DNA from 4 places in the Marichromatium purpuratum 984 genome. Region 4 is predicted to be linked to each of the others. Evidence: predicted binding sites of a transcription regulator. Region 4 holds the regulator's gene; each other region holds the start of a gene.
What was found. Region 4 encodes sigma-54, which starts transcription at its own class of promoters, with help from an activator protein. Its sites were predicted from a motif close to TGGCANGNTNCNTGCTT; they were not measured.
Positions count from the first base shown of each region.

Region 1: a site for sigma-54 is predicted at 4,761-4,777, ahead of flgA (flagellar basal body P-ring formation chaperone FlgA). Genes of this name have one in related genera too.
Region 2: a site for sigma-54 is predicted at 1,817-1,833, ahead of glnA (glutamate--ammonia ligase). Genes of this name have one in related genera too.
Region 3: a site for sigma-54 is predicted at 4,554-4,570, ahead of MARPU_RS12430 (PEP-CTERM sorting domain-containing protein). Genes of this name have one in related genera too.

Region 1 covers NZ_CP007031.1:1,538,626-1,546,295, reverse strand. Annotated here, with positions in the region: partial or broken gene MARPU_RS17880 (flagellar hook-basal body complex protein) at 215-733, opposite strand; gene MARPU_RS07035 (flagellar hook assembly protein FlgD) at 795-1,475, opposite strand; gene flgC (flagellar basal body rod protein FlgC) at 1,486-1,905, opposite strand; gene flgB (flagellar basal body rod protein FlgB) at 1,909-2,313, opposite strand; gene MARPU_RS07020 (CheR family methyltransferase) at 2,719-3,531, opposite strand; gene MARPU_RS07015 (chemotaxis protein CheV) at 3,657-4,589, opposite strand; gene flgA (flagellar basal body P-ring formation chaperone FlgA) at 4,852-5,598, shown strand; gene flgM (flagellar biosynthesis anti-sigma factor FlgM) at 5,699-6,010, shown strand; gene MARPU_RS07000 (flagella synthesis protein FlgN) at 6,037-6,513, shown strand; gene MARPU_RS06995 (flagellar brake protein) at 6,556-7,266, shown strand.
Region 2 covers NZ_CP007031.1:3,745,759-3,753,428, reverse strand. Annotated here, with positions in the region: gene MARPU_RS16315 (cation diffusion facilitator family transporter) at 409-1,566, shown strand; gene glnA (glutamate--ammonia ligase) at 2,117-3,523, shown strand; gene MARPU_RS16305 (DUF4124 domain-containing protein) at 3,641-4,162, shown strand; gene glnL (nitrogen regulation protein NR(II)) at 4,287-5,369, shown strand; gene ntrC (nitrogen regulation protein NR(I)) at 5,460-6,899, shown strand; gene MARPU_RS16290 (hypothetical protein) at 6,991-7,395, shown strand; gene MARPU_RS16285 (hypothetical protein) at 7,432-7,656, opposite strand.
Region 3 covers NZ_CP007031.1:2,862,331-2,870,000, forward strand. Annotated here, with positions in the region: gene MARPU_RS12415 (TonB-dependent receptor) at 1-1,179, opposite strand, end outside; gene MARPU_RS12420 (MFS transporter) at 1,176-2,390, opposite strand; gene MARPU_RS12425 (helix-turn-helix domain-containing protein) at 2,500-3,447, opposite strand; gene MARPU_RS12430 (PEP-CTERM sorting domain-containing protein) at 3,614-4,495, opposite strand; gene MARPU_RS12435 (LysR family transcriptional regulator) at 4,765-5,664, opposite strand; gene MARPU_RS12440 (MFS transporter) at 5,760-7,028, shown strand; gene MARPU_RS12445 (sll1863 family stress response protein) at 7,153-7,458, shown strand; gene MARPU_RS12450 (YgaP family membrane protein) at 7,629-7,670, opposite strand, start outside.
Region 4 covers NZ_CP007031.1:362,080-369,749, forward strand. Annotated here, with positions in the region: gene rapZ (RNase adapter RapZ) at 1-854, opposite strand, end outside; gene hprK (HPr(Ser) kinase/phosphatase) at 903-1,871, opposite strand; gene MARPU_RS01660 (PTS sugar transporter subunit IIA) at 1,891-2,349, opposite strand; gene hpf (ribosome hibernation-promoting factor, HPF/YfiA family) at 2,638-2,985, opposite strand; gene MARPU_RS01670 (RNA polymerase factor sigma-54) at 3,021-4,493, opposite strand; gene lptB (LPS export ABC transporter ATP-binding protein) at 4,675-5,400, opposite strand; gene lptA (lipopolysaccharide transport periplasmic protein LptA) at 5,414-5,902, opposite strand; gene lptC (LPS export ABC transporter periplasmic protein LptC) at 5,899-6,495, opposite strand; gene kdsC (3-deoxy-manno-octulosonate-8-phosphatase KdsC) at 6,492-7,013, opposite strand; gene MARPU_RS01695 (KpsF/GutQ family sugar-phosphate isomerase) at 7,106-7,670, opposite strand, start outside.

The sequences.
Region 1 (7,670 bases), 1.2 Mb from region 4:
CGTCACTGGTGACGACGTTCTCCGCCGCGATCGGGACCTGGGTACCGGTCCCGTCATCATAGGTGTACTGATCGTTGGTCGCGTCATAGGTGACGGTGAATGGTTTGAGATAGTTCGGATTGCTCGAATCGACCACATAGACCCGGGACTCGGTCACCGCACCGGTGTTGGCGGGGTCGGCCGTCACATTGATCACCCCCGCCTCCTCGTCGATGATCTGCTCGGCCTCGGAGCTGAGGTTGATCGACATGTCGACCTCCGAGGTCGAACGTGGCGGATTGTCGCCGAAGTCGAGCTGGAGGTCGCTCAACTGGCCGGTGCTGAAACCGGGGTCGGGGCTGTTTTCCTTGACCGGCGGGAACACCTGCAGACGCTGGCCGGCGCTGTTGACAACAAAGCCGTCGCGGTTGACCTGGAAGGCTCCGGCGCGGGTGTAGAGCTGCTCGCCGTTGTCGTTGAGCACGAAGAAGCCCTCACCGTTGATCGCGAGATCAAGCGCGTTGTCGGTGAAGTCGATGTTGCCCTGGCTGAACTGCTGGGTCACCGCCTCCAGACGTACGCCCGAACCGATGGCGGTCTTGGTGATGTCGCCGTAGGAGTTGGCGAAGACGTCGGCGAACTCGGCGCGCGACTCCTTGAAGCCGACGGTACCGGCGTTGGCGATGTTGTTACCCGTGACCTCGAGGTCGGCCGATGCGGCGTTCAGACCACTGAGTCCGATGCGAAAAGGCATGATGCGTCTCCTGAACTAGAGCTGATATCTGCGATGACGTCCCAGGGTCTACCGGCGCGCCTCAGCTGCCGATGCGGAACACACTGTTGAAGTCGACATTGCCGAGCCCCTGGACCTGAAGCACCAGGCCACTGTCCTCCCCACCCAGGGCGACGCTGTTGACCTCGCCACTGACCAGGGTGTAGAGCGCCTCGGTCCCCTCCCCGAGCATCGCCCTGGACTTGAACTCGTAGGTGCCGCTAGGCGCCTCCGTTCCGTCGTTCGTCAAGCCGTCCCAGGTGAAATCATGCAAGCCCGATGCCTGGGTCCCGAGATCCATCGAGCGCACCACCTGCCCCGCCTCGTTGTAGACATCGACCGTGACGCCAGTCCCGGAACTCGGCAGACTGATCGCCCCCGCCACCGTCTCCCCCGACTGGAACTCGAAGTCCTCGGCCGGCACCAACACATCGCGTCCGACCAGAGACGCGCCTTGCAGGGTTTGCCACTGACTGAACGACTGCGCCAGCGATTCGAAGGCCACGGTCAGCTCCTCGATACCCGTCACGGTGGAGAACTGCGCCAACTCACCGATGAACTCGCCGTTCTCCATCGGCTTGAGCGGGTCCTGGTTGGACAGCTGGGTGGTCATCAGCTTGAGGAAGTCCTCCTGGCCGAGCGAGTTGTCGATCGGTTCAGTCTTGGTGCTCTCGTAACTGTTGAGTCCCAGACCAGTGATCACATCGGTATTGATTTCACTCATGGCGAGACTCCTAGCTCTGACCGATGCGCAGGGTGCGCTGCAACAACTGGCGCGAGGTGTTCATCACCTCGACATTGGCCTCGTAGCTGCGCGAGGCCGACATCATGTTGGCCATCTCCTCGACGACACTGATCGCCGGGCGGAACACATAGCCCTCGTCATTGGCCTGCGGGTGGTTGGGTTCGTAGTTGGGGATCGGCTCGGCAGTGGAATCGACGATATCGGCCACCCGCACCGGACGGGCCGCGCCCGTGGGGTCGCTGCGATCGAGCAGGGTCTGGAAGAGCACCTGCTTCGACTTGTAGGTCTCCTCCGGCGAACTTGCCGCGGTGTTGGCGTTGGCCAGATTGGAGGCGACGGTATTCAGTCGCACCGACTGCGCGGTCAGCGCCGAGGCCGAGGTGTTGAAGACACTGAATAGGGTGCTCATGCCTTACTCCTTGCGTAGTGCGGAGCGGATGCCGGAAACCCGACGATTGAGGAACTCGAGACTGCTCTGGAACTGCATGGCGTTCTCGGCGAAGGCGGCGCGCTCGAACTGCGGATCGACAGTGTTGCCGTCGAGCGCCGGTTGCGACGGGATGCGATAGAGCGGCGCCATCGCCGAGTCCAGATCCGCACGCGGCAGCGGCAGATGGCCCTGCTGGGTCTGCTCCAGCCGCAACAGATCATCACGCTCGACCTGGGTGGCGAGCGCAGACCTGAAATCGATGTCCTGTGCCTTGTAGTTGGGGGTATCGGCGTTGGCGAGGTTCGAGGCCAGCAGCTCCAGACGCTGGGCCCGCACCTGTACCGCCGCGGGCTGGATCCCCAGTGCCTTGTCGAGTGAAAGACTCATATGGAACACGCCTATGGCATTGACTTGCCGAAGTCAATGCAAACATCGAGCCAACTTGGAGACTGGAGACTGGAGACTGGAGACTGGAGACTGGAGACTGGAGACTGGAGACTGGAGACTGGAGACTGGAGACTGGAGACTGGAGACTGGAGACTGGAGACTGGAGACTGGAGACTGGAGACTGGAGACTGGAGACTGGAGACTGGAGACTGGAGACTGGAGACTGGAGACTGGAGACTGGAGACTGGAGACTGGAGACTGGAGACTGGAGACTGGAGACTGGAGACTGGAGACTGGAGACTGGAGACTAGAGGCTGGAGGCTGGAGGCTGGAGGCTGGAGGCTAGAGGCTGGAGGCGACCCCGCCGCGGCCAAGCAGGAGCGCGAACGGGGTCGGGGTGGGACGCTAACGACGCCTAAGCACGGCGCCCTTTGGTGTGCGAACCATCTCGAAGGCACTGGTGTAGGAACCGACCGATTCGGAGGCCCCGACGAAGAGATAGCCGCCGGGTTCCATCTGCCTGGCAATGCCGTCAAAAACTCGACGCTTGGTCTCGGCCGAAAAATAGATCAGCACGTTGCGACAGAAGACGATCTCGAACTTGCCGAGCGCGGCATAGGATTCCATCAGGTTGAGCTTCTGGAAGCGCACCCGACGCTGGATATCGGGCTTGATCCGATGCCCCTCCTTCACCGTCTCGAAGAAGCGATCGCGGCGCTCCTTGCTCAGGCCGCGCACGATCCCCAACCCGTCGTAGACACCGGCACGCGCCTCGGCGAGCACGGTATCGGAGAGGTCGGTGCCAAGCACGCTGGTCTGGATGTTCTTCGGCGGAAAGCTCTGCTCCCACTCGGCCAGCACCATGGCGATACTGTAGGGCTCCTGCCCACTCGAGCAGGCCGCCGACCAGATGCGGATCGGGCGTTTTTTCTCGGCCAGCTCGGGAAGGACCTCGTGGCGCAGGATCTCGAACGGATAGACGTCGCGAAACCAGGAGGTCTCGTTGGTCGTCATCGCGTCGATCACGCGTGACTTGAGCGTCGGATCCGCAGAGCGGCGCAGCGCGCGCAGCAGCTCCTCGACACTGGAGAAGGAGAACTCACCGAGCAGGCGTGAGAGCCGGCTGGAGACGAGATACTGACGATTCTCGCCCAGCACCAAGCCACAGCACTCGGAGAGAAAGCGCGAGAATTCTGCGTAGTCTTGCGGATCTATCACGACAGACCTCTGGCCAAACGTCCGTTCGCACCCGCCATGCACTGGCGCAGGACCACGCTGATCGAATCACTCAATGGAATACTCACACTTTCTATGCATCAGGAAGACTGTAAGGACCATCCCGCTCAGGAGCCGTCCGCGGGTCGACCACCATGCTTCATCACCATCGCAGCCAACTCGTCTGGATCGAACTTCGGCAGGAAGTCATCGGCCCCGGCGCGCTTGACCATATCGGCGTTGAACTGCCCGCTCAGCGAGGAGTGCAACACCACTGGCAGATCCTTGAGCTTGCTATTGTCGCGGATCTTGCGGGTCAGGGTATAGCCGTCCATGCGCGGCATCTCGATGTCGGAGATCACCATCTCGATGGTCTCCGAGACATCGCCAGTCTCGGCCAGCTCCTCAAGGAAGTCGAGCGCGGCGCGACCATCGGAGCGGGTCTCGACCTGGAACCCGATCTCGCCAATGGCGCGCTCGATCTGCTTGCGCGCGACCATCGAATCGTCGACCACCAGGATCGATTTGTGGTGATCGATGTGCTCGGCACGCTCAAGGGTGGTCTCTGAAACGTCCTCCTTGAGCTGGTTGATGGCGGCGAACACCCGCTCGACATCGATGATCTGCACCAGCCGCCCCTCGACCTCGGTGACCGCCACCAGGTAGCTCTCTTGCTCGGTGCCTCGCGGCGGCGGCTTCACCGTTTCCCAGTTGACGTTGACGATACGATCCACAGCCGAGACCCAGAAGCCCTGCACTGAGCGGTTGAACTCGGTGACGATCACCTTGGCATCGGTATCATCTCCCGGCCGGTCGACGAAGCCGATGGCCTGCGCCAAATCGATGATCGAGACCGTGCGGTCACGGATCGTCGCCACGCCGCGCACGATCGCGCTCGCCCCGGGCAGTTGCTGCAGCTTAGGGCGCGCGATCACCTCGCGGACCTTGAACACGTTGATCCCGAACGTCTGGTCGCCGCCGAGGTGGAACAGCAGCAACTCCATGCGATTCTGCCCCACCATGCGGGTACGTTGATCGACGTCGTCAATAAACTGACTCATCTACCACCTCCAAGTCGAGGCCCGCCGGCCCGGGTGCTCATGCCTGAGCATGATAGCCTAAGCTGACGGGCTTCATGAATGAATTCGGCCCCTTCGCCCGTTTGTCTCCACCTCTCCGGGGCGTCATGCCCCGATGATGCCTCGCGATCGATTCTGCCCCGGACCAGGCTCCGGCGCGATTTCTGCATGCAATCGCATATCGGACAACCGGCCCCTTCGCGCGCCGCCACTCCCGCCAGCATCAACTTCAGCGGTGACCCCCATGCAACCACCCACCACGATCGACAACCCGACACAGCACACCACCGGCCTGGCGATCGCCCTCGCCTGCACTCTCTGCCTGCTGTGCTCGGCGCCGACCAGCCAAGCCGGCGAGATCGAGTCGATCGAACGCCTCCGCGATACCGTGGCCACCTATCTCTCGGCGATCACCCAAACAACAGGCACGGACGAGATCGAGGTTCTAGTCGGCCAGATCGACGCCCGCCTGCGGCTGGCGCGGTGTGATCGCACGCCGAGCGCCAGTCTCGCCCCCGGCGCCCGCACCAGCGGCCCGACCACCGTCAACCTGCGCTGCTCCGAACCCGTGCAATGGTCGATCTTCGTCCCCGCTCGCATCGAGCGCCACACCCGAGTCGTGGTCGTCGCCAGACCGATCGCCCGCGAGCAGCGTATCCAGGCATCCGACCTGCGACGTGAACGTCAGGAGGTCTCGAGCCTGAGCGGTGGTTTCTTCAAGGACCCGAACGCCGTGATCGGCATGGAGGCGCGACGCGCGCTCACCCCGGGGCAGGTCATCACCAGCGCTCATGTCGCCCCGCGCAAGCTTGTCGAGCGCGGACAGCTGGTCACCATCTATTCGGGAAGCGGCGGCCTGATGGTCCGAATGTCCGGCGAGGCGCTTGAGGATGGAGCAGCGGGCGAACGCATCCGCGTGCGTAACCGCTCCTCGCGCCGGATCGTCGAAGGCTATGTGGAACCCTCTGGGCATATCCACGTACCATTGTAGCCATATGATGGGGCTGCGACGGACACACGACAATGGACTACAGTTTCCTGGTCGACGGCCGTTACCAACAGTGAGCCCACGTCGATCGGAAGCAACGCCAATGGACATCAAGAACCTCACCACGACCGCGTTTCGCACCGAAGGCAACAACTCCGCCGGCAGCGGCGTGCGCGGTGGCGCCAAGGCGCCTGAGGGCGAGGCCCAGGCACGCCCGGGCGGCGAGGGTGGGGAGACGGTCACGCTGACCTCTGCGGCCAAGAGCATGAGTGCATCGCGTGGCGAGTCGGCCGAGCCGCCGATCGACGAGGCCAAGGTCGCGCAGATCAAGCAGGCCATCGCCGAGGGCCGCTATCCGATCGACAACCAGCAGCTCGCCGACAGCATCATCGAGTTCGAGCAACTGCTGGCCTGAATCACCGCCTGACTTGAGGTTGGCCCATGGAGCACACCGGTCCCTTCGCCCACTCGCTCGAAACAGCGATCGCCCTGGCGACCCGTCTGGAGCAGGCGTTGCTCGACGAGACCCGGGCGATCGAGTTGCGCGATCCCGACGAGTTGCAGCGCGTCGTCGCCGGCAAGCAGCAGCTGGCCGACCAGCTCGAGGAGGAAACGCTGCGCATGAAGCAGTGGGTCGAGGACACCGGCTACACCTTCGACGCCCAGGGCGTAGAGCGGTTGCTCGAGCGTGTCGATCCACGACGCGACCTCACCCCGCGCTGGGATGCGCTGCGGGGCTACGTGGTGCGCTGCGACCAACTCAACCGCACCAATGCCACGCTGATCAATCGCGACCGCAAGCGCGTCACTCTGTCGCTGCGCATCCTCCGCGGCGAGGACCCCAACGCCACCACCTACGACCCGCGCGGCCAGGCCAACAACGGCACGTCACACAGCCGTACCATCAGCCGCGCCTGACGGCGTCGGCCCCGTCCTGGCAACTATAGATCGAGCAGCACCATGGCCGCAGAAGAGCTGATCACCAACCCCGGACGGATCTCGACCATCCTCAGCGACATGAACCACCGGCTGCTGGTGGTCAACGTCCGCCTCGACCCCGACGGTCCACTGTTCGCCTCCTCGCTGATCCGCCTCGAGAGCGAACAGCGCACACTGTTTCTCGACGAACTCCACCCCGAAGAAGGACATCAGCAGGTCGGCCAGGCCCACGAGATCCGGGTCTATGGCAACCTGCGCGGGATCGCGATCCGCTTCTCGACCCGGGTGGCCGACATCCTCGAGGAAGACGGCATCGCACTCTACGCCTGCCCCTACCCCGAAGCACTCAACTATCTCCAGCGTCGCGAGATCTTTCGCGCCGCCCTGCCCTTTGGCGAGATCCGTCACGTTTGCCTGCACCACGTCAACTCCAGCGACACACTCAACGGCCGACTGCTCGATCTCTCGGCCAAGGGCTTCTGTCTCGAGGTCGATTGGAGCGATATCGCTCGGGTCGAGCCCGGCACCCTGCTGCACTACTCGGGGATGCAGCTGCCGATCCTGAACGCACCGCTGACCGGCGAAGCGGTCCTGATCAACAGCCGGCCAGTGGCCGAGCCCGGTCGCTTCGCCGCCGGCTTTCGTATCGTCAATCTCGATCAGGGCACCGAGCGCGCACTGATGCGTGCAACCCTCCACTATCAGCGTGAGGCACGCAAGGTCGCGGTCTGACCCGCAGGCCCCGCACCACGCCCCGCATGAGCGAACCCATCCCAGGTCAATCACTGCCGCAACTGCTGAGCAGCAGCCGGATGCAGGGCAGCGTCAGGGTACAGCAGGCGCTGGAGCTGACCATCGGGCTGAAACTCGAACTCGACCTCGCCACCCCCGCGCGCAATACACCAGTCGCCTCGGGAGAGGTCTTCGTCCGGGTCCGCCCCCCGGGCCCGGGCACCACCTGGTCCGCCCCGCTGCAGCTGCGCTTGCTGGCACCGCCACCATCGCCACAGCCCCCTGCACAGGCGACCGGCCCATTGCTCACCCCTCATCAGCCCCCGAGCGCATCCACAGCAGCGTCAACGCCGCCGCTCCCCACTCAAGCGGGCGTCGCACCGCAGTCGGCGCGGCCAACCGCC
Region 2 (7,670 bases), 400 kb from region 4:
TCAGTCGCCAGCCGTCAGCCGTCAGCCGCCAGCCATCAGCCGCCAGCCACCAGCCACCAGCCACCAGCCATCAGCCATCAGCCATCAGCCATCAGCCATCAGCCATCAGCCATCAGCCATCAGTCGCCAGCCATCAGTCGCCAGCCGCCAGCCACCAGTCATCGATGGCTAGCCGTTAGCCGCTAGGGGTAAGAGCGTGGCCTCCCCGGTGACTCGAACCTGTCCTCCCTGCTGGAGGCCGTGGGTTGGACATTGATCTGATCGGCCAACCTTGGGCCATGAACGCCATCCCTTCCCGCTGGCGGCTGTCAGCTGGCCGCTGGAAGCTGATGCGATCCGCCGCTGTCGCTTATACTGGAGCGCCGTCGGCCCGGACCCGGTCGGCGCAACCTGTGGAAGCCCCTAGTCGTGACCCTTGATCAACACAGCGCCGATGCCCGTCGCGAGGCCGTGACCCGGACCGCCGTGGTCGGGGCCGTGCTCAATCTGGTGCTGGCTGCGGTGAAGATCGTCGCCGGTTGGCTCGGTCACTCGCAGGCGCTGGTCGCCGACGGTCTGCATTCGCTCTCCGATCTGCTCTCCGACGCCCTGGTGCTGATCGCCGGGCGTCAGGCCCATCAGGGACCGGATCAGGAGCACCCCTACGGACATGCGCGCTACGAGACGGTTGCCACCCTCGCGCTCGGGTTTTTGCTGCTGGCGGTGGCCATCGGTATCGGTTGGGACGCGGTCGAGCGGCTGTTCAGCCCCGAGGAGCTGCTGCGTCCCGATCTCATCGCGCTCGGCGCCACCCTGGTCTCGATCCTGGTCAAGGAGTGGCTCTACTGGTGGACCCTGGCCCATGCCAAGCGGGTGCGTTCGGATCTGTTGCGCGCCAATGCCTGGCACCATCGCTCCGACTCGGTCTCCTCGGTGGTGGTGCTGGTGGGGATCGCCGGCACCATGGCCGGGCTGCCCTATCTCGATGCCATCGCTGCGGTGATGGTGGCGCTGATGATCGCCAAGATCGCCTGGGAACTCGGTTGGGAGGCGGCCAGCGAGCTGGTCGACACCGGCCTGCAGGGCGATCAGCTCAACGCGGTCAGGCAGACCATCCGCTCGGTCGGCGGCGTGCGCGATATCCATATGTTGCGCACCCGCCGTCTCGGAGGGCAGGCGTCGGTCGACGTGCATGTGCTGGTCGATCCCTACGTCAGTGTCTCCGAAGGTCACATGATCAGCGTCCTGGTCGAGCGTCGGCTCAAGCGCGAGATCGACGAGATCGCCGATGTCACCGTGCACATCGACCCCGAGGACGACGAGCACCTCTCGGCCTGTTACTTGCTGCCGCTGCGTGCCGAGGCACTGGCGCGCCTGGCCTCGGCCTGGTCTGCGATCCCCGAGGCCAACGAGCGTCAGCGGGTGTTGTTGCACTATCTCGACGGTGCCATCGACATCGAGGTGTACTTCCCGCTCGCCGCCTGTCTGCGCCAGGGGGCCGATGCCGAGCGACTGCGCGCACGTCTGGCCGATGCGCTTGCCGACGACCCGCTGTTCCGGGGGGTGCGAGTCTTCTTTGGTGACTGATTTTGCCCTATTTTGGTGCGTAAAGCGGCCTGATGATCTTTTTTGGTGCACCTCTCCCTTGTGAGAGCGCCTCGATTGTGCGCATCTCGCTCCCGGTGCCCCCCCTATCCACCGAGGTGATGCCGCCTCCGTAGTGGGTGATTTCACAACCCTGCCGTCGCCAAGGTCTTGTTTGTACATCCCAACGTCTCGTCGCGTGTTCGTCGCGACCGGGACCTGGGGTGGATCTCATCAAGGGCGCTCAAAATTCTGGCTTGCTCGTTGCATGCCTGATTGGCATCGGATGGCGAGGATCATCCCGTCGTCCGGCGGAACGGTCGCGATGGCGGTCCTTGTCGTGGACCCGAGCCCGGACCTTCAACCGGGTCAACCAGAATTCTGCATCGCCTGCCGGCCCGGACGGCAGGTCGTGCGGCACGATCGATGACCTGTTAGGCTGCTGCGCCGGATGGTGCGAGCGCTGATACGCCAGCGCAAGCCTTGTGCATTGCTCGGCCGACAACGCCTTATCCGTATCTAGAACACAGCACTCAGCATTGGAGACGTTCGAATGACCACTGATGTCATGAAGATGATGAAAGACAACGAAGTGACCTTCGTGGATCTGCGCTTTACCGATACCCGCGGCAAGGAGCAGCATGTCTCCATGCCGACGAGCATGATCGACGAGGACGCCTTCAAGGAAGGCAAGATGTTCGACGGCTCCTCGATCGCGGGCTGGAAGGGTATCGAGGCCTCGGACATGGTGCTGATGCCCGACCCCACGACTGCGGTGATGGACCCCTTCGCCGAGGAGAGCACCCTCATCATCCGTTGTGACATCCTCGAGCCTGACACCATGATCGGCTACGAGCGTGATCCGCGCTCGGTGGCCAAGCGCGCCGAGGCCTATCTGAAGTCCACCGGCATCGCCGACACCGCCTTCTTCGGTCCCGAGCCCGAGTTCTTCGTGCTCGACGACGTGCGCTGGGGCGCAGACATGAGCGGCGCCTTCTACAAGATCGACTCCGAGGAGGCCGGCTGGAACTCCGAGCGGGTGTTCGGCGACGGCAACATGGGTCACCGCCCGAAGGTCAAGGGCGGCTACTTCCCGGTGCCCCCGGTCGACTCGCTCAACGATCTGCGTGCGGCCATGTGTCTGACCCTCGAGGAGATGGGCGTCGGCGTCGAGGTGCACCACCACGAAGTCGCCACCGCCGGCCAGTGTGAGATCGGCACCAAGTTCGACACTCTGGTCAAGCGTGCCGACGCCAACCAGATCCTCAAGTACGTGGTGCACAACGTCGCCCACGCCTACGGCAAGACCGCGACCTTCATGCCCAAGCCGCTGGTCGGCGACAACGGCAGCGGCATGCATGTGCACCAGTCGCTCGCCAAAGACGGTCAGAACCTGTTCGCCGGCGACAAGTACGGCGGCCTGTCCGACATGGCCCTCTACTACATCGGCGGCATCATCAAGCACGCGCGTGCGCTCAATGCCCTGACCAACGCCTCGACCAACTCCTACAAGCGTCTGGTCCCCGGCTTCGAGGCCCCGGTGATGCTCGCCTACTCGGCGCGCAACCGCTCGGCCTCGATCCGCATCCCGCACTGCGCCAGCCCCAAGGGCCGTCGCATCGAGGTGCGCTTCCCCGATCCCACCGGCAATCCCTATCTCGCCTTCTCGGCGATGATGCTCGCCGGTCTCGACGGCATCATGAACAAGATCCACCCCGGCGATGCCATGGACAAGGATCTCTACGATCTGCCGCGTGAAGAGGCCAAGGCCATCCCGACCGTCGCCTCCTCGCTGGAGATGGCGCTCGACAACCTCGACCGTGACCGTGAGTTCCTCACCGTCGGCGGCGTGTTCACCGATGACCTGATCGACAGCTACATCAACCTCAAGATGGACGAGGTCACCCGCATGCGGATGACCACCCACCCGGTCGAGTTCGACATGTACTACAGCCTCTGATCGGCTGTCGCGACCGCGCGGGATCCCGCGCGGTCGCAACCTCGGCGCAGGGATGCGCCACCAGCGTCCAGGCACCCCCCGCTTGAGCGCCCCCCAACGCTGGACTATGCTTCGGCCATGATTCGGTCGGCACTGCTCCTCCCGCTGTTGCTGCTCCCCTGCCTCATTGTCCAGGCCGGCGTCTATCGCTGGGTCGATGCCGACGGGCGGGTGCATTTCTCCGATCGGCCCGCCGCCGCCGCCGCCGAGCGACTCGATCTCCATGTCGACGCCCCGGCCTCGGGTCTCGCCGACAGCCCCGTCGATCCGACCCCTGCCATCGATCCCTTCTCCGGTCCCTATACGCGCTTCGAGATCCTCTCCCCCGTCGACGAGGCGGTGTTGATGCGCGGCGAGGATCGCTTCGCCGTCGAACTCGGGCTCGAACCCACGCTGCAGCCAGGGCATCGGCTGGTGATGGTGCTCGATGGGCTCGAGACGGTGATCGAGGCTGGCGCCACCCGCTTCGCCCTCGACGGCGTGGCCTTCGGTCCCCATCGTCTTGGTGCGCTGATCCGTGACGAGCAGGGTGCGTTGGTCGCCCGCGCCCCGACACACCGCTTCGAGCTGCGTCGCGCCGCGTCGCCCGGCGAACTCTGAGCACTCCTCCCCGCAGCTGATGTGGCTGTGCTGGCCTGTCTCTTGCTAGTCTTTTCCTCGACGACAGGAGGCCCTGTCTCGTCTTCCGGTCTCGGATGACCTCATTCAGTCGTACAAATGGACCATGACAGCTCAAACCACCGGTAAGCGCTCGCTGGAGCGGACGATCCTCGATCACGTCAACATGGCGGTGCTGCTGTTCGATCGGGAGCTGCGGCTCGAGTACCTCAATCCCGCGGCCGAGATCCTCTTCGAGGCCAGCGCCCGGCACATGATCGGTCAGGCCGCCGCCGACCTGTTGCCCTGTCCCGACAACCAGGTTGAGGTCCGGCTGGTGGCGGCGCTGCGCTCGCGCCACCCCTTCACCGAGCGCGAGATCAATGTCACCGTGGCCGATGGGCGCACCAAGACGGTGAACTGTACCGTCCTGCCGCTGCACCATTTTGGTGCGGATGAGGGCGTGCTGGTCGAGCTTTATCAGGTCGATCGTCAGCTGCGCATCACCCGGGAAGAACACCTGCTCACCCAGCACCGGGCCACCCAGGCGCTGATCCGCGGCCTCGCCCACGAGATCAAGAATCCGCTCGGCGGTCTGCGCGGTGCGGCCCAGCTGCTCGAGCAGGAGCTGCCCGATCCCGCGCTGTGTGAATACACCCGGATCATCATCGACGAGGCCGACCGGCTGCAGTCGCTGGTCGATCGCATGCTGGGACCCAATCGGATGCCGCAGCGCGAGGCGCTCAACATCCACGACGTGCTCGAACACGTGCGCGGGCTGATCCTCGCCGAGTTCCCGCGCGGACCCGAGGTGGTGCGCGACTACGACCCCAGCATCCCCGATCTGATGGGCGACGGCGACCGACTGATTCAGGCCTTCCTCAACCTCGCGCGCAACGCCGCAGCCGCCACTGGAGGGGACGGCCGGGTCGAGCTGCGCACCCGGGTGCTGCGTCAGTTCACCATCGGCAGCCGTCGGTATCGGCTGGTACTGCAGACCCAGGTTCGTGACGATGGCCCGGGGATCCCCGAGGACATTCGCGACAAGATCTTCTTCCCGATGGTCTCGGGCAAGCAGGGTGGCACCGGACTGGGGCTACCCATCGCACAGGAACTCATCAACCAGCACGGCGGGCTGATCGAATGCGAGAGCCGGCCGGGCGAGACGGTGTTCTTCGTCTATCTGCCGCTGGAGTCGGAGCATGCATAGGAACCTGCAACCACCCCATTCGCCAACCCCGTCGGCGTCGTCCCGCCAGCGCCGCCCGAGGCATGCCGTCGGCATGCGGGGAGCGCGATGATGCCGCACAGCCTCGAACGAGGGAGCCGCGAGCCCCGGGTCTGGGTGATCGATGACGACCGGTCGATCCGTTGGGTACTGGAACGGGCGTTGCGCAAGGCGCAGATGCACGTCACCTGTTTTTCCAACGGCGTCGGTGTGATGGAGGCGCTGGAGCGCGAGCAGCCCGACGTCATCCTTTCCGATATCCGCATGCCGGGGATCGATGGGCTCGATCTGCTCGAACAGGTCTCGGCGCGCTATCCCGGACTGCCGATGATCATCATGACCGCGCACTCGGACCTCGACAGCGCGGTCTCGGCCTTCCACGGCGGTGCCTTCGAGTACCTGCCCAAGCCGTTCGATCTCGACGAGGCGGTGGCGCAGGTCAGCCGCGCCTGCCGGCGCGGACGCGAGGAGCGCCAGGAGGAGGTGCCGCGCCCGAGCGGTCCAGACATCATCGGCGAGGCGCCGGCGATGCAGGAGGTGTTCCGCGCCGTGGGTCGGCTGGCGCGTTCCAATATCACCGTGCTGATCAATGGCGAGTCGGGTACCGGCAAGGAGCTGGTGGCGCAGGCGCTGCATCGTCACAGCCCGCGCAGCGAACGTCCGTTCATCGCCCTCAACATGGCGGCGATCCCGCGCGACCTGCTCGAATCCGAGCTGTTCGGTCACGAGCGCGGCTCCTTCACCGGCGCCCAGTCGCGACGTGAGGGCCGCTTCGAGCAGGCCGACGGCGGCACCCTGTTCCTCGACGAGATCGGCGACATGCCCGCCGAGCTGCAGACCCGGCTGCTGCGCGTGCTCGCCGACGGCGAGTTCTATCGTGTCGGCGGGGTGGCGCCGATCAAGGTCGACGTGCGCATCATCGCCGCCACCCACCAGGACCTCGAGTCGCTGGTGCGTGAGGGGCGTTTTCGTGAGGACCTGTTCCACCGACTCAACGTCATCCGCATCCACCTGCCGGCGTTGCGCGATCGGCGCGAGGACATCCCGCTGCTGATGCGTCACTTCCTCGCGCAGGCGGCGCGCGAGCTGAGCTGTGAGTCCAAGGTGTTGATGCAGGGCGCGATCGAGCAGCTCGAGCGACTCGACTGGCCAGGTAACGTGCGCCAGCTCGAGAATACCGCGCGCTGGCTCACGGTGATGGCCTCGGGCAAGCAGATCCATGTCGAGGACCTGCCCGAGGACCTCAGCGCCTCACTGACCCAGGAGCAGCCCGAGACCTCCTGGGAGACGGTGTTGCGACGCTGGGCGCGGCAGCGGTTGCAGCAGGGCGAGCACGGTCTGCTCGACGAGGCGCTGCCGGTCTTCGAGCAGACCCTCATCCAGTGCGCGCTCGAGCAGACCGGCGGGCGGCGCCAGGAGGCGGCGCGGCTGCTCGGTTGGGGGCGCAATACCCTGACCCGTAAGATCAAGGAACTCGGTCTCGAGAGCGAGTCCGAGACGGGGCTGGACTGAGCCTCGGGCTTGGCTTGCGCGACGGCTGCCGCGACACTAGGTCGACGAGGCCTGGACATGGTGGACCGGGCATGGCGACGGAGTGAGTCGAGTGGACAGCATCAGTATCGATCTCAAGGGCTCGACGGTCGATGCCGTCGAGCAGCGCGGCGGGCAGCTGCGGATCCATTTCTCGCGTGCCTATCAGCTCAAGACCATGACCGGCTCGCGCGAGCGGACACGCTGGTGGCAGGCCGGAACCCTGGTGTTCGAGGGGGTGGACGAGACCGCCCTGCCCCCTCCGGGTGAGCTGTGCTGCAGCGGTGGCGAACTCGAGGACAACCTCTATGTCTATCGCGACATGATCCCGGTGCCCTTCGAGAGCCGGGGGCGGGTGGGGTGCAGTCTGGCATTCGAGGGGCTGGAGGCGCCGCTGGTGGTCCGGGGTGAGGCGGTGCGGCTGGAGTTGGAGGCGGTGCCTCGATATATCGAGCACCTGCGCCCGGAGCCGGGCTGAATGCAGCAGCCCCGGCGGCTGCCGGGGCTTGTCGGGTTAGAGTCGGGAGGAGCCGACGAGTTCGTGGGCGATGTCGACGACACGGTTGGCCATCGTCATGTACTCGTTACGGTAATTGGCCAGCATGCCCTCCTGGGATCCCCAGTAGTCCTTGCCCGAGACACCGTTTTCGTGTTCGTAGTCGATGAACTGCTGCTGCATCTCGACCATCTTCTCGATCAGCGCTTGCTTCTCTGCTTTCAGCGCGGCGATGTCACTCATGGACCTGTCCCCCA
Region 3 (7,670 bases), 1.3 Mb from region 4:
CACCCCCTGCTGGTTGATCCGGGTATGACGCACCACCCAGGGCTTGCCGGCGCCGAAGGTCAGATCGCTCCACTGACGATAGGCATGGAGTCCGACCAGCCAACGCCAGGGATCGCTCGCGTCGGCCGCGCCACCACTCAGGCGCAACTCCTGCGACAGCGCCTGATCGCGCTGACGCAGTCGGGTACCCGGTGTCTCCAGGGAGCTGACATCACGATCCATCTGGAAATCGCGGCCATAATCGGTCCAACCGGTGATCGCGCTGAGGGTGCTGGTGGCGAGGTCGTGATCGATGCGTAGCGCATGTACCGCGCTGCTGGTGTCCTGCCAGGCCGGCAGGTCGTAGTCGGTGACGAAGCGCTCGGTGGCGGCCGGGCCGGTGAGATAGCGCAGCCGCCGCTTGCCCTGGTCGTCACGCTCGATCACGCTCTTGAGGCTGAGACTGGTCGTCGCGGCCAGATCCAGGGCCAATCCACCGGAGAAGGTCCAGCGCTGGCGCGCACCACCGTCATCATCCCCATCGAACTGGTTGTAGTGGAGACCCTCGCCACCGGCATGACGAGCGGCCAACCCGACGGCCGCGCGCGACGACAGCGCGCCCGACACCCGCCCGGTGGTCTCGCCGAGCGTGCGCCACCCCTCGGCGCCCTCACGCATGCCGAGACTCAGGCTCGCCTCGGCGCTCGGCGCCCACTCGGGATTGCGGGTCTCGATACGCACCGCGCCAGCCTCGGTGTTACGTCCGTAGAGCGTTCCCTGCGGCCCCTTGACAACCTCGATGCGCTCCAGCGCGAACAGCGCCGGCGCCTGTGTCGCGCCCAGCGGCAAGGCCACGTCATTGACGAAGTAGCCCACCGGATCCTGCAACCCGGTGTTGATGGCGGTGGCACCGCGGATCACCAGCCGGGTCTCGACCGAGGACTGCTGCACCTGGGTGTTGGGCGAGAGCGTGGCAAGGTCGGAGAAGTCCCGCCACAACGGCCCCTGCCGATCGCGCCCATCGAACACCTCGACCGTCTGCGGCACCAGCCGCGCCGACTCGCGCCACTGCCTGGCCTCGACCTGCAGCGGCTCCAGCACCACCACCGGCTCGTCGTCCGCCACGGCGAACGTCGCCACCGCCGGCCACAACCCGCCCAGCAGGCAGGCGCCGAACACATCAGTGCGGCGCGCGATCATCGTGCGCCCTCCCCGACGACAGCATGCGGTGCCATCGCCACGCCACCCGGCGCACGCACTCGCAATGCCACCAGGCTCACCAGCGTCATCAGGACAACGCTCGTCCAATAGGGCGCGAGCGGGTCGAGCTGGTGCAGCGCGGCGCCGGACACCGGCCCCAGGGTCATTCCCAGCCCCTGCACCATGACATTGATCCCGGCCACCCGGGCCTGCGCCAGTGGCCCCGCGCCGAGACTGAGCCCGGCGAGATTGCCCGGCAACAGCAGCCCGAATCCGGCGCCGAGCAGTGCCATGCCCAGTGCCAGCCAGCGCGGATCGGGGGCCAGCGCGGTCAGCGTCAGCGCGCCGAGCGCGAGCAGCGCACCGCCGCGCAACAGCCAGGTCGGCGACCACTGCAGCCGCCGCACGAGCAGCCCCTGCACCAGCACCATCGCCGCCATGGTCGACATCATCAGCAGACCGGCACGAGCGATCGACTCACCCGCCGTCAGGCCGTGCAGGTCCTGCAGGCGCAACGCCGTCACCTGTTGCAGCAGGCTGTAGACACTCAACCCCAGCAGGGTGACCAGCAGATGGGGCCAGAGCCGCCGCCACGGCAGCGGCGCGACATCCTGCCCGCGCGCGTTCGGGCGCCCCGGCGCGGTCTCGGCGAGTCGCCAGGCAAGCAGCAGCCAGGCCACCCCGGCGACCGCCCCGACCAGCAGGAAGGCGCTCACCGCGTCGCGCCCACCGATACGCCACGCCAGGGCGCCACCGAGGATGGTCCCCAGCCCGAAGGCCGCGCCCATCAACCCCATGCCACCGGCACGTCGCTCGGCGCTGGTGAGATCGGCGAGCACCGCCTGAGCCGCGGGCATCACTCCGCCGCTCATCAACGCCTGAACCAACCGCAGCGCCAGCACGGCACCGAACAGCCCCAGCGCCGAGACCGCGCCGCCGCGCCAGAGATCGACCAGCAGCGCGAAACCGAGTGGGAACAAGGCCGCGGCCAGCAGCCCGATCAGCAGCACCGGGCGTCGGCCCCAGCGCTCACAGACACGCCCCCACAGCGGCGCGACGAGCATCAACGCGAACGCCGAGAGACTGAGCAGCGCGCCGGTCTGCAAGTCGCTCCAGCCGATCTCGCGCCCCAGCGCAGGAAGCATGATCAACAACGAGGCATGGGCCAAGGCATTGGCCACCAGCCCGAGAAAGAGTACGTGAGTCGTCATTCGCCACCACGACATCGAGTGAAAGGGTCATGGCAGCAGTCTGCCCGGCACGACGAGGCACGGCTGTCAGATGGCGAGCATGGGATATCGAGCGCTGAACGCGAGGCCCTCAGCGCGTGCGCCGACAGGCTCCCGGCGTCTCGCCGAAGCGCGCGCGAAAGCTCGCGCTGAAGTGACTGGCACTGCTGAAACCGCAACCGAGGGCGATCTCGGTGAGACTGAGTTCGGGTGATTCACGCACCAGCCGCCGCGCGCGCAACAGCCGCTGCTCGCGTAGCCAGGAGAAGACCGTCTGTCCGTGCGCCCGCCGAAAACAGCGGTTGAGCCGACTGTGGCTCATCCCCGCCTCGGCGGCGAGCGCGGCGAGCGTGGGGGGTGCGAAGGGGTCCTGCCGCAACCGCTCGACGACGCGTGCAACGCCACGTCGCTCGGCACGGGTTAGCTCAGCGTCCAGGGTCACCGATGCGGACTCAGCCAAGGGTTCGAGCCAGCGCCCCAGCAGCTCCAGCGCACGCCCTTGGGCGCGCAATCGCGCCAGCGGCGAGTCCAGCGGATCGGCGACCAGCTCGCCGACCCAGGCGCGGGTCGACAGCGCGCGCGCCAGTCGCCTGGGCCCCTGACCGGCGAGCGCCGCGACATCCTCCAGCCCGGAGGTCGCAAAGCGCAGCAGGAAGATCTCGACGACCTCATCACCCGGGGTGCTGCGCTCTACCGGGGCGTGATCGGCGGGCAGCAGCCAGACATCACCCGCGACAATGCGCGCCGACCCGCCCGGGCGCTCGAAACGGCTGACACCACTCAGCCCGAAGGCCAGCATCAGGCTCGGGGGCGTCGGCTCGATCAGGGTACGCAACGGACGGCGCAGCGCGATCCGGCTGTGGGTGAAGGCGATCCCTTCGGCGACCCGGGCGAGACGGAAGCAGGCCTCACCGCCAGCCAGCCCCACCCGGCTGCAGCGCCAGCCACCGTCGCGCGGGGCCAGGGCATCGAGCTGCCTCGCCCCGACCCGCCACAACTCGGGGACATCGCTGGCGCAGTGGGAACGGATCGCGGACATTGGCTGGCACCTCGTGAAAACCCGGATTGCGACCGGGGACAACGAACGACTGCCAGATTATAAATAAAAACGATTATCGATTGCTTTTCAGTCGGCTTGTTTCCTGCCCGCATACCACAAGACACCGGGGTGTCAGCTGACCCCCCGGTGTCGTCAGCCACTCACCTCAGGCCGCGTCGTGACGCCGCCGCACCCGCGCCAGACCGATCAGACCGGCGCCGAGCAACGCCAACGCACCGGGCTCGGGGATGCTGATGGTGTCACCCTGCAGCTCGGCGGTCGAGACACGGGCGAAGAAGACGTCGGCTCCTCCCGCCAGATCAACCGTGAATTGCGAGCTTGCGGTGTAGGAGAAATCGAACGGCGTACCGGCCAGTGTCGTGAGGGGATCGGTATCGAAATAGTCCTGAGCCAAGCCCCCGGTGACGTGCATCGCAGAACCGGCATTACTGAACAGCATGCCCGCGGCGAAGAGCTGACCGCTGAAGGAAATCGACTCGAAGGTCCCCTCCAGGAACAGTGTGCCATCGGCGGCCTCGTACATCTCGTCCGGGTCGGCCTCGAAGTCGTTGTTGGCGTTGAAGTTCCGGCTGTGATCGACCCAGATCCTGAAGTACGACTGGCTCCAGTCGACCGTATAGGTGGTGGGATCGAGGAAGTCACCGCCACCGGGCGTGTTCTCGACGAACTCGATGCCGCCGAACTCATAGGTCAGCTCACAGCCCGGGCAGAAGTCCGCCGGATGGGTCTCGGGGTTCGGCTGGCCGGTCTGGTCGTTGGCGTCGTTGAAGTTGTTGATCTTGCCGCCGCCGTAGAGATAGTTGCCGAACATCATCGAGGTGGCGTTGGAGGCGTTGATGCCCACCAGGCTCCCCATGTCGTAGCCGGTGTTGGTGCTCTGGAACCACTGGGTGAAGTTACTATCCATCTTCATGTCGAGCGGCGAATCCGGGTCCCACAATACCCCGCCGACATTGATGACATCAGCGCCGGCAAGCGGTGACATCATGATCGCCGCACCGAACAGCGCGCTTTTCCGAGTCAACATGATCCATCTCCCTGTATCGCTTTAAGACGAAGGGGCTACTCCACCCCGCAGACGGCCGAAGCGAAAAGCAGGCCATGCCCGACAACCATTTGAAAGAAAAGGAAAAGACGAGACACTGCCGAAATCGCGAAACAAAAAAACACTATTCGTGTAAAAAAGATCGACGTTTTCACCACCGCGGCCCCACCCTGGGACCCAAAACCTCGGTGCGACAGGACCCGCCGGCGCGATAGGCCCGGAACCTGTGGCCAGCACCGTCAAGAATTCCGTCACCTCGCCCCATCGCCATGCCATGCGGTTTGCTCTCGCATGAAGTCGAGGAAGGCGCGATCGGCACGCGAGAGATAGCCACCGCTCTGCCACGCCAGCGAGAAATCGAGATGAACCGGCGTGGCGAAGGGGATCGCCACCAACTCGGGATCGTGGGTCTGCTCGCTGACCATGCGCAGCACGCAGGTGATGCCGAAACCCTGACGGACGATGGTCTCGGCGAGCGGGATGAGGTTGGTCTCGAAGGCGATACGCGGCTCGACCCCGAGCGCGGCGGCATGACGATCGATGAACTCGCGCAGGAAGTAACCGCTACGTGCGACTACCAGATCGTGTTCGAACAAGGTTGCAAAGTCGACGTATTCAACCGCCGCCAGGGGATGCGAGCGTCCGACGTGCACCACCACCTCCTCGCGCAGGAAGGGATGGGTCTCGAGACCGTCGAGTTCGGCGTCGCTGGTCACCACCCCGAGATCCAGCACCCCGGCGCGGATCATGTCCAGCAGACTCCGGGTACCGGCTTCCTGCACCGACAGCCGCAATCCCGGATGATGATGCTTGAAGGCCATCAGCAACGGCGGGAAGAAGTAGGACCCGAGGATGCTCGGCAAACCGATACGCACCTCGCCCTTGAGCAGTCCGCGCAGCTCGCGCATCTGCAGCTCTGCGGCCTCGGCACGTTCGAGCAAGGCCCGGGCGTGCCCGGCCAGTACCTCGCCCTCGCTGGTCGGTGTGACCCGACGCGCTCCCCGGTGCAACAGCTCCAGCTCGAGCGTGCGCTCGAGCTTGCGGATGGCGATGCTCAGCGCCGGCTGAGCGATACCGAGCCGAACGGCGGCAGCGGTGAAGCCACCGGCCTCGACCACGGCGAGAAAGTAACGCAGCTGCTTCAAATCCATATCGATTTCAAATCGATCGAATATCTTAAATTTATTTTATTTATAGATCATGGCGTTCATACAATGAACCCACGCCCCATCTATTCAGGATTCCAATGAGCCCCCCGATCACCGCACGCACCCCGGCCTTCTGGCGCGCGACCCTGGCACTCTGTCTCAGCTCGATCGCCATCTTCGCCAACCTCTATGCCCCGCAACCGCTGCTGCCGCTGCTGCGCAGCGATCTCGGCATCTCGGAACTGGAGGCCAGTCTGACCGTCTCGGTCTCCACCTTCACCCTGGGGTTGTCGCTGCTGCTCTTCGGACCGCTCTCCGATGCCGTCGGTCGACGCGCGATCATGTTCACCACCCTGGCGCTGGCGACCGCCTGCGCGCTCGCCCTCGCCCTCGCCCCGGACTTCGGCACCCTGCTCGCGCTGCGCGCACTGCAGGGCTTCTTCCTCGGTGGCGTGCCGGCGCTGGCGCTGGCTTATCTCGGCGACGAATTCGACCACGAGGCGCTGCTGCTGGCCGTCGGCATCTATATCGGTGGCAATTCGATCGGCGGCATCGCCGGGCGTCTGCTCAGTGGCGCGAGCGCCGCCGAGTGGGGCTGGCAGGCGAGCTTCCTCACCGCCGGGTTGCTCAGCCTCGCGGTGCTGATCGCCTCCCTCATCCTGCTGCCGCCCTCGCGCCGCTTCCAGCCCAAGCCGCCGCGACCGCGCGCCATGGTCGCCGACCTCGCGCTGCACCTGCGCAACCCGAGCATCCTCGGCGCCTACCTCATCGGCGGGCTCAACTTCATGGTGTTCATCAACCTCTACAGCTATGTCACCTTTCTACTGAGCGCCCCGCCCTACCATCTCTCGCCGATGTGGCTGGGGATGCTGTTTCTCACCTATCTCTCCGGCACCGTCGCCGCCAGCTTCTCCGGCCGATTGGCGCGCGGGCGCTCGCAACCGCTGGCGATGGCCGCCGGCACCCTGCTGCTGCTCGGCGGCACCCTGCTGACCCTGGTGCCGCATCTGGTGGCGATCATCGGCGGGCTGCTGATCAATGCCGTCGGCTTCTTCTTCGCCCACTCCCAGGCGGCAAGCTGGGTCAGCCACAAGGCCACCCGGGCACGCGCCAGCGCCTCCTCGCTGTATCTGGTGTTCTACTACACCGGGGCGAGCCTCGGCGGCTTCTATCTCGCGCCTTACTGGCACTGGGCGGACTGGCCAGGGGTGGTGCTGGGCGCGGTGCTGGCGCTGGTGCTCACCCTAGGCCTCGCACTCTGGCTGCATGCCCGCGAGCACGGTCAGACGCAGATCTGCCCCTGGTGGCAACGACTCGCCGGCGCCTGTCGTGAACCGGCCCTCCCGGCCGATACCGGCGGACACTGACCCGCGCCCATCAGGGCGTGTGCTCGAGTCTTGCACAGCCGCCTCAGCCGACCCACTGTCGAACTGGGACGGCGCGGGCATGAGTCCGCGACCGGGTTTGCAGACAGCGACGGGAGAGATACCGATGCCGACCAAAGACGACTATCTCAGCCACCTCAAGCAACAGCTCGACGCGTGGAAAGACGACCTCGAGCAACTGCAGGAAAAGGCCACCCAGACCTCGGGCGAGGCACGCGAGCGCGTGCAGCAGCAGATCGACGAGCTGCGCGCACAATGGGAGGCCGGACACGAGAAACGCGAGCGGATTCGCGAGGAGGCTGACGAGCGCTGGGAGGAGATCCGCGAGGACGCGGAGGAGAAGTGGGACGAACTCAAGCGCGGCGCCCGCGACACACTCTCGCGCATCCGCGCACACTTCGACGACAAATGAAGATGGGGCTTGTGCCCCAAGGGTCAGCCGAGCACAGAGTCGGCGCGCATCGATGACGCCGTGATCGGCGACTCCGGGCGTCGCTCCTTGGGGCGACGCCCGGATCCGGCCCGCAGGCCGGGTCGTTCCAGACGCCGACAGAGCGAACCCGGACCCGGTGCGAGAGCGCCTTACTCCTCGCCTTCCTTGCAGGTGTTGATATGGAAGGGCAC
Region 4 (7,670 bases):
GGTAACTCCCGGTGTCTGATCAGCACCTTGTGACCGGTCTGCTCGAAGTGACGGCGCAGCGCCTCGCTCATGTAGACCGAGCGATGCTGGCCGCCGGTACAGCCGATGGCAATGGTGAGATAACTGCGCCCGTCGGTCTCGAAGCGCGGGATCCAGCGGTCGAAGAAGGCGAGCATGTCGTCACGCATCTCGCCGGCCTCGGCGCTGGCGTCGAGGAACTCCATCACCGGCTGATCGAGTCCGGTCAGCGGCTTGAGTTCCGGCTGCCAATGCGGGTTGGGCAGGCAGCGCACGTCGAAGATGAAGTCGACGTCCTTGGGCACACCATGTTTGAAGCCGAACGACTGCAACAGGATCGAGACCTTGGGCGAGTCGCTGCCGACGAGATGGGCACGGACCAGGTCGCGCAGCTCGTGCACATTGGTGTGGGTGGTGTCGATACGGATCTCGGCGCAGCGACCGATGGCCTCGAGCAGGCGGCGCTCGAGGCGGATGGCCTCGTCGAGCGAGCGGTTGCCGCGGGTGAGCGGGTGACGTCGCCGGGTCTCGCTGAAGCGGCGCTTGAGGGTGTCGGTGTCGGCGTCGAGGAACATCACCCGACAGTCGATGCCCTGGGCGCGCGCCTCCTCGATCAGCTCCGCGAGCCGACCGAGCGCGCGCGGGCTGGTGCGCGCGTCGATGCCCACCGCGGTGCTGGAGAAGCCGTCGTCGGGGGCCTTGCGCAGCCCCGCGACCAGGTCCTTGAGCAGGAACAGCGGCAGGTTGTCGATGCAGTAATAGCCAAGGTCCTCGAGCGTGTGCAGGGCGACGCTCTTGCCCGAGCCGGACAGGCCACTGAGGATGACGAGTTTCATGGGCTGCGGGTTGCTCCGAGCCGGTCCCGATCGAGGTCGGGAGCGGTGCTAGGGTCTGGATCCGGGGCCGGGCGGGTCGGGGCGGTCGAGACGGATCGCCCGCGCCTGCCGGTCGATGAAGTCGACGCCGGCGTCGTAGCCACGGATACGTAGGATCTGGTGGCGCACTGCCGCTTCCACCAGGATGGCCAGGTTGCGTCCCGGCGCCACCGGCATGGTGATGGTCGGGATCGCGACCCCGAGCACGTCGGTCGCCGAGAGGCTGCCGGTGAGCCGGTCGAGACCGGCGATCTGTTGTTGATCGAGGGGTTGCAGGTCGATGATCAGGTTCAGCGTCTTGCTGCGCTGGACCGCGCCCTCGCCGAACATCGCGCGGATGTTGAGGATACCCAGCCCGCGCACCTCGAGGAAGTCCCGCAGGGTCTCCGGGCAGGTGCCCTCGATGGTCTCCGGGGCGATGCGCGCGAAACGCGGTGCGTCGTCGGCGATGAGCCGATGACCCCGGGTGATCAGGTCGAGCGCCAGCTCACTCTTGCCCACCGCCGGATCGCCGATCAGCAATACCCCCATCCCCAGCACCTCGATGAAGACGCCGTGCAGGGTCTGACGCTCGGCCAGGGCGTGGGTGAGGAAGTAGCGCAGGTGGTTGATCAGCTCCTCGTCGCCGAGCGACGAGCCGAGCAGCGGGGTGTCGTGCTCGGCGGCGAAGGCGAAGAAGGCGGGGTGCGGCTCGAGGCCGTCGGCGAACAGGATTGCTGCCGGCTGCTCGGCGAAGAGTTGTTCGAGGGTTTCCTCGAAGGCGGTGCGGCCCAGTGCCTGGAGGTAGCGCTGTTCGGCGCGGCCGATCACCTGCAGACAGTTGGGGTGGATGCAGTTGAGCGAGCCGATCAGCGACTCGCGCGAGCGTGCACGCTCGGGCCGGCGCAGCGGGGAGCCTTGCTCGGGCTCGCCGTTGAGCCAGCGCAGCTGCAGCCGCGGGCCGGTCTGTTCGAGGAGTGACTGGAGGCTGTCGAGCATGGCCCAGGCCGGCGTGGCGCTAGCGCGCCTCGTTCGTCTCGATCAGTTGCAACACGGTCGCCGCCGAGCGGGCTTCGCGCAGCGCGGCGCGGGTGGTCGGGTCACTGAACATGCCGGCGAGCCGGGCGAGCAGCTGGAGGTGTTCCTCGGTGGCGCTCTCCGGGACCAGCAGGGCGAAGGCGAGATCGACCGGCTCGCCGTCGATCGCGTCATAGTCGACCCCGGTGCTGGTGCTGACGAAGGCCCCAAGCACCTCGTTGATCTCCTTGATGCGGGCGTGCGGCAGCGCCACACCGTGACCGAGTCCGGTGCTGCCGAGTCGCTCGCGCTCGAGCAGACGCTCGAAGACGAGTTCGGTGTTGAGACGGGGGTGGTCGTTGGCCAGCAGCTCGGCGAGCGTCTCGAGCAGCCGCTTCTTGCTGGCGATCTCGGCACCGCAGCTGACTCGGGCCTCGCTGATCAGGTCTGGACTGAACATCGGTCAAGGCTCCTGGTGGTCGCAGGGACAGGGGCGCTGGGCGGCGACGGTGTCCGGTGTCCATACCGGCGGGTGATCGGGGCGCGTGGTCGTGGTCATGGGGTCTGGGTGTCCTTCGAGTCGTCGGAGCCGGCAGGTGTCGATATCGGCTCGGATCTCAGGGTCTCAATGCAAAACACCCCGAACGGCGCGGTCACGGATCCGTTCGAGGTGTCGGTGCGTCGGTCCGGCGGGTGTCGGGTGTCCCCGACGCCCCGCCGACGCATGGGCCATCAGGCCGTTGCCGGGCTATTCGGTATCGGCCTCGACGTCGGCCTCGGCATCGGCCGCCTTCGGGCCGGGTGCGCTGCGATAGTCGTTCTTCTTCTCCTTGTGGCGCAGGATCTGGCGATCGAGCTTGTCGGTCAGGCCGTCGATCGCGGCATACATGTCTTCATGCACGGAGTCGGCGAAGAGCTTCCCACCATTGATGTGTAGCGTCGCCTCGGCCTTCTGGTCGAGCTTTTCCACACTGAGAATGACGTGGGCATTGGTGACGTGGTCGAAGTGACGCGCCAGGCGTGCGAATTTGCTGTCGACGTAGTCGCGCAGTGCCTCGGTGATGTCGACGTGATGACCCGTCAGATTGATTTGCATCATTGGACTCCTTACAGGGGTTCCAAACAGCCTGCTCATGCCAGGCGTTTGCGCTCGTTCGAGGCTGGAATACCCATGGCCTCGCGGTACTTGGCGACGGTTCGACGCGCGACCTGGATGCCGCGATCGGCCAGTTCGGCCGCGATCTTGCTGTCGCTCAAGGGTTTTCTGGCGGGTTCGGCGGCGATCAGCTTACGAATGAGCGCGCGGATCGCCGTTGATGAACACTCCCCACCAGAAGTGGTGCTGACGTGGGACGAGAAGAAGTACTTGAACTCCAGGGTGCCCCTCGGCGTATGCATGTATTTCTGCGTGGTGACCCGGGAGACGGTCGACTCGTGCAGCTCGAGCGCCTCGGCGACGTCGCGCAGCACCATCGGCCGCATCGCCTCCTCGCCGTGCTCGAAGAACGCCTGCTGCATCTCCACGATCTTGGCGCCCACCCGCAGCACGGTGTCGTTACGGCTCGCCAGGCTCTTGATGAACCAGCGCGCCTCCTGCAGGTGGTTGCGCATGGTGACGCTGTCGCTGCTGGTGTCGGCGCGCCGGATCAGTCTGGCGTAGTCCGCGTTCACCCTCAGTTTGGGTGTGGATTCCGGGTTGAGTTCCACCGACCAGCGACCATTCTGTCTGCGCACGAAGATGTCGGGTACAACGTACTCCGGGGGCTCCTGCGCGATCAAGTCGCCGGGGTGCGGGTTGAGCTGGCAGATCAGCGTGAGTGCACCACGAATCTCGGGCTCGGTCTGCTTGAAGCGGCGCATCAGCGCGGCGATGTCCTTGCGCGGCAGGTGCTCGAAGCCGTCGCGACAGATCGCCAGCGCGAGGTCGCGCTGCGGGGTCTCGGCGGGGAGCTGACGCAGCTGGATCTGCAGGCACTCGGCGAGATCGCGGGCGCCGACCCCCGGGGGATCGAACGACTGCACCCGGTGCACCATGGTGGCGATCTCCTCGAGACTGATCTGATCGTCGCCGATGGTGGCCAGCAGCTCGTCGAGATCGGCCCGAAGATAGCCGCGCGCGTCGATGGCGTCGATCACCGCCTCGGCGATCATCTCGTCGCGCTCGCTCAGTCGGATGAGGTTGAGCTGCCAGATGAGGTGATCGTGCAGGGTCTGGGGGCGGCTCTGGTGGAGGAAGGGGTCGAAGTCGGCGTTCTCGGCGCTGCCCTGGATGCTCGGCGGTAGATAGCCGTCGTAGACATCGGCCCACTGGGTGTCGACCGGGAGCTCATCGGGGATCTCGTTGGTCTCGCCCTGGAGCTCACGCTCGGCGCTGCCCTGCTCATCGCTGGGCGGAGACTCGTGTGCGCCATTGCCACTGTCCTCACCGTTGGCGGCGAAGCGGTCGGCCTCCTCGGCCTCCTCGAGCATCAGGTTGGAGTCCAGCGCCTCCTGGATCTCCTTCTGCAGCTCGAGCGTCGACAGCTGCAGGAGGCGAATCGCCTGCTGCAGCTGGGGCGTCATCGTCAGGTGTTGGCCGAGGCGAAGCTGGATGGTTTGCTTCATGGATCGCCGATGCGTCTTGCGTCTGTCTCTATGCCGGGTCGATGACCGTCCTATGACGATTATAGGTCGGGTGGCAACAAAGGTGCCTGAGTCACGTCAAGCGCGTCCCCTGCCGGGACGCGATGGTCTTCATCTTACCCCCAATATGTAGCAGCGGGGCGCGGATGCTGCTGCCTACATGCTACATGGCGAAGTCGGCACCGAGATAGACGTCGCGTACCTGCTGGTTGGCGAGCAGCTCGTCGGGGCGACCGGCGGCGATCACCTCGCCATTACTGATGATGTAGCCGCGATCGCAGATGTCGAGCGTCTCGCGCACGTTGTGATCGGTGATCAACACGCCGATGCCGCGCTCGCGCAGGTGCGAGACGATCGCCTTGATGTCGCCCACGGCGATCGGGTCGACGCCGGCGAAGGGCTCGTCGAGCAGCATCACCTTGGGGTCGACGGCCAGCGCGCGGGCGATCTCGAGACGCCGACGCTCGCCGCCGGAGAGGCTGAGTGCCAGCGACTCGCCGATATGGGCGATGCCGAGCTCCTCGAGCAGCTGCTCGCAACGCTGCTCGCGCTGCTCGCGGTCGAGGTCGCCGCGGGTCTCGAGGATCGCGAGGATGTTGTCGCGCGCGCTGAGCTTGCGAAACACCGAGGGCTCCTGCGCCAGATAGCTCAGTCCGGCGCGCGCGCGCGCATGCATTGGCATCAGCGTGATGTCGTGCTCGTCGAGGGTGATGCGCCCCTGGTCAGCCGGGATCAGCCCGACGATGAGATAGAAGCAGGTGGTCTTGCCGGCGCCGTTGGGGCCGAGCAGCCCGACCACCTCGCCGGCCTCGACCTCGACGCTCACTCCCCGCAGGACCTCGCGGCTGCGATAACGTTTCTTGAGCTGTTCGGCGCGCAGTACGCTCATCCGTCGACCCCTGTCATGACTCCTCCTCGGGGGTGATGGTGATCCGCACCCGACCGCTGCCACCGGCACGGAAGTGTTCGCGGGCACGGTCGTAGACGATGCGCTCGCTGGCGACGCGGTCCTCGCCCTGGATCAGTACCGCCTCGTCGATCAGCACCAGCTCGTCGCGGTCGGTGTCGAACTCCATGCGTCTGGCGAAGGCGCGGACCTCGCCCTGGTCGTCCTCGAGCAGTTGACGGAAGCGCGCCGGGGTGCCGATGGCGATGATCTGGCGCGGGCGGCGGTCCTCGCGGTGATAGACGGTCATGTGATCGGCGTGCAGGCGCATGCTGCCCTGGGTGACCTCGACGTTGCCGACATAGATGCTGGTGCCCTCGGCCTCGCGTACCTCGACGTCGTCGGCCTCGATATACATCGGTTGCTGGGGGTCGTCATCGAGCGCGTTGGCCGGGTTCCAGCCGAACAACAGCAACAGTGCCAGCAGGCGCAGTGGACGGCTCATGGTTGGGTCTCCTGGGTCGGGGCGAGCAGCATCCGGGTGCGACCGTGGAAGGTGGCGCGCGCCGGCTCGTCGTACCACAGCTGCATGCCGGTGGCGCTCAGCCAGTCCTCGCCGCTGGCCACCCGCACCGGCAGGTCGGTACGGGCATAGGCGCGCTGGTGCCAGACGTTGAGCTGTTCGGTTTCGATGTGCGCGGGTGGGGCCTCGGCGGTGGCGTCGCGCTCGAGATGGACGTCGCCGGTGAGCCGCACCTCCGCGCCGCCCTCGAGCACCAGCCCGTGCTCGGCGCGCGCGCGCCACGGCGGTCCGTCGGACTGGAACAGCTGCATGTGTGGGCGGTCGAGCTCGGAGAGATCCTCGGCGACGAACTGACGCAACTCGGTTGCGCTCAGGCGTCGGCTCGGCGCGCCGCTGGTGTCGGTCTCGAGCGCGGTGAACGCGTGGACCACGTAGTCGGGGACGCGGGGGCGTACGGTGGCCGGTCCCTGCGGCTGGTCGATGCGCTGGACCTGCCACCAGCCCGCGAGCCCGCTGAGGGCGAAGAAGGCGGCGAGCAGGTAGTAGCGCAGCGGCCAGTGCGCGCGGGTGCTCATGGACGCTGTCCGGCCAGTCGCGCCAGCGTCCCCTGGGCGTCCATGATCAGCTCGCAGAACTCGCGTGCGGCGCCGCGCCCGCCGTGCGCCGTGGTGTGCCAGTGCGCCTCGGCGCGCACCATCGGGTGGGCGTCGGCCACCGCCGCGGCCAGCCCGACCTGGCGCATCACCGGCAGGTCGATGACGTCGTCGCCGAGATAGGCCACGGCGGCATCCTCGACCCCCAGCCGCTCGCGCAGCTCGAGATAGGCGGCGAGCTTGTCGCGCTGGCCCTGGTAGACGTGGTTCACCCCCAACCCCTTCATCCGCATGGTGACCACCCGCGAGCTGCGCCCGGTGATCACCGCGAGGGTCACGCCGGACTCGCGCAACATCACCATGCCGTGACCGTCGCGGGCGTTGAACGCCTTGTATTCCTGACCGTCGTCGCCGAGATAGAGGCTGCCGTCGGTGAGTACGCCGTCGACGTCGAAGATCGCCAGACGAATGGCGGCGGCGCGGTTGCGGATCTCTTGCATCTCCCTGGTGACTCCTTGGTGGGGAAGAAGGGGCGGGCCCCTGTGCGGCGCATTGTCCGGTGCGCGGGCGGTTTTGACTAGCGGGGTCGGTTTCAGACCACGCCCGCGCGCAACAGGTCGTGCATGTTGAGTGCGCCGACCGGGCGGCGCTCGCCGTCGAGCGCCAGCAGCGCGTTGATCGAGCGCGCCTCCATCAGCTGCAGCGCCTCGGCGGCGAGCGCGCCGGGGGAGATGGTGACACAGTCGCGGGTCATCACCGTCTCGATCCGGGTGTGGTGGACGTCGACGCCGCGATCGAGCGCACGGCGCAGGTCGCCGTCGGTGAAGATGCCGCACAGCCGCCCGTCGTCGTCGACCACCGCGCTCATCCCCAGCCCCTTGCGCGAGATCTCCTCGAGGGTGGCCAGCAGGCTCGCCTCGCGACCGACGCGGGGGACCCGCTCGTCGCGATGCATGATGTCGTCGACGTGCAGCAGCAGGCGTCGCCCCAGGCTCCCGGCCGGGTGCGAGCGGGCGAAGTCCTCGGCGGTGAAGCCGCGCGCCTCGAGCAGCGCCACGGCGAGCGCATCCCCCATCGCCAGCGTCGCGGTGGTGCTGGTGGTCGGCGCCAGGCCGAGCGGGCAGGCCTCGGCCGAGACGGTGACATCGAGATGGACG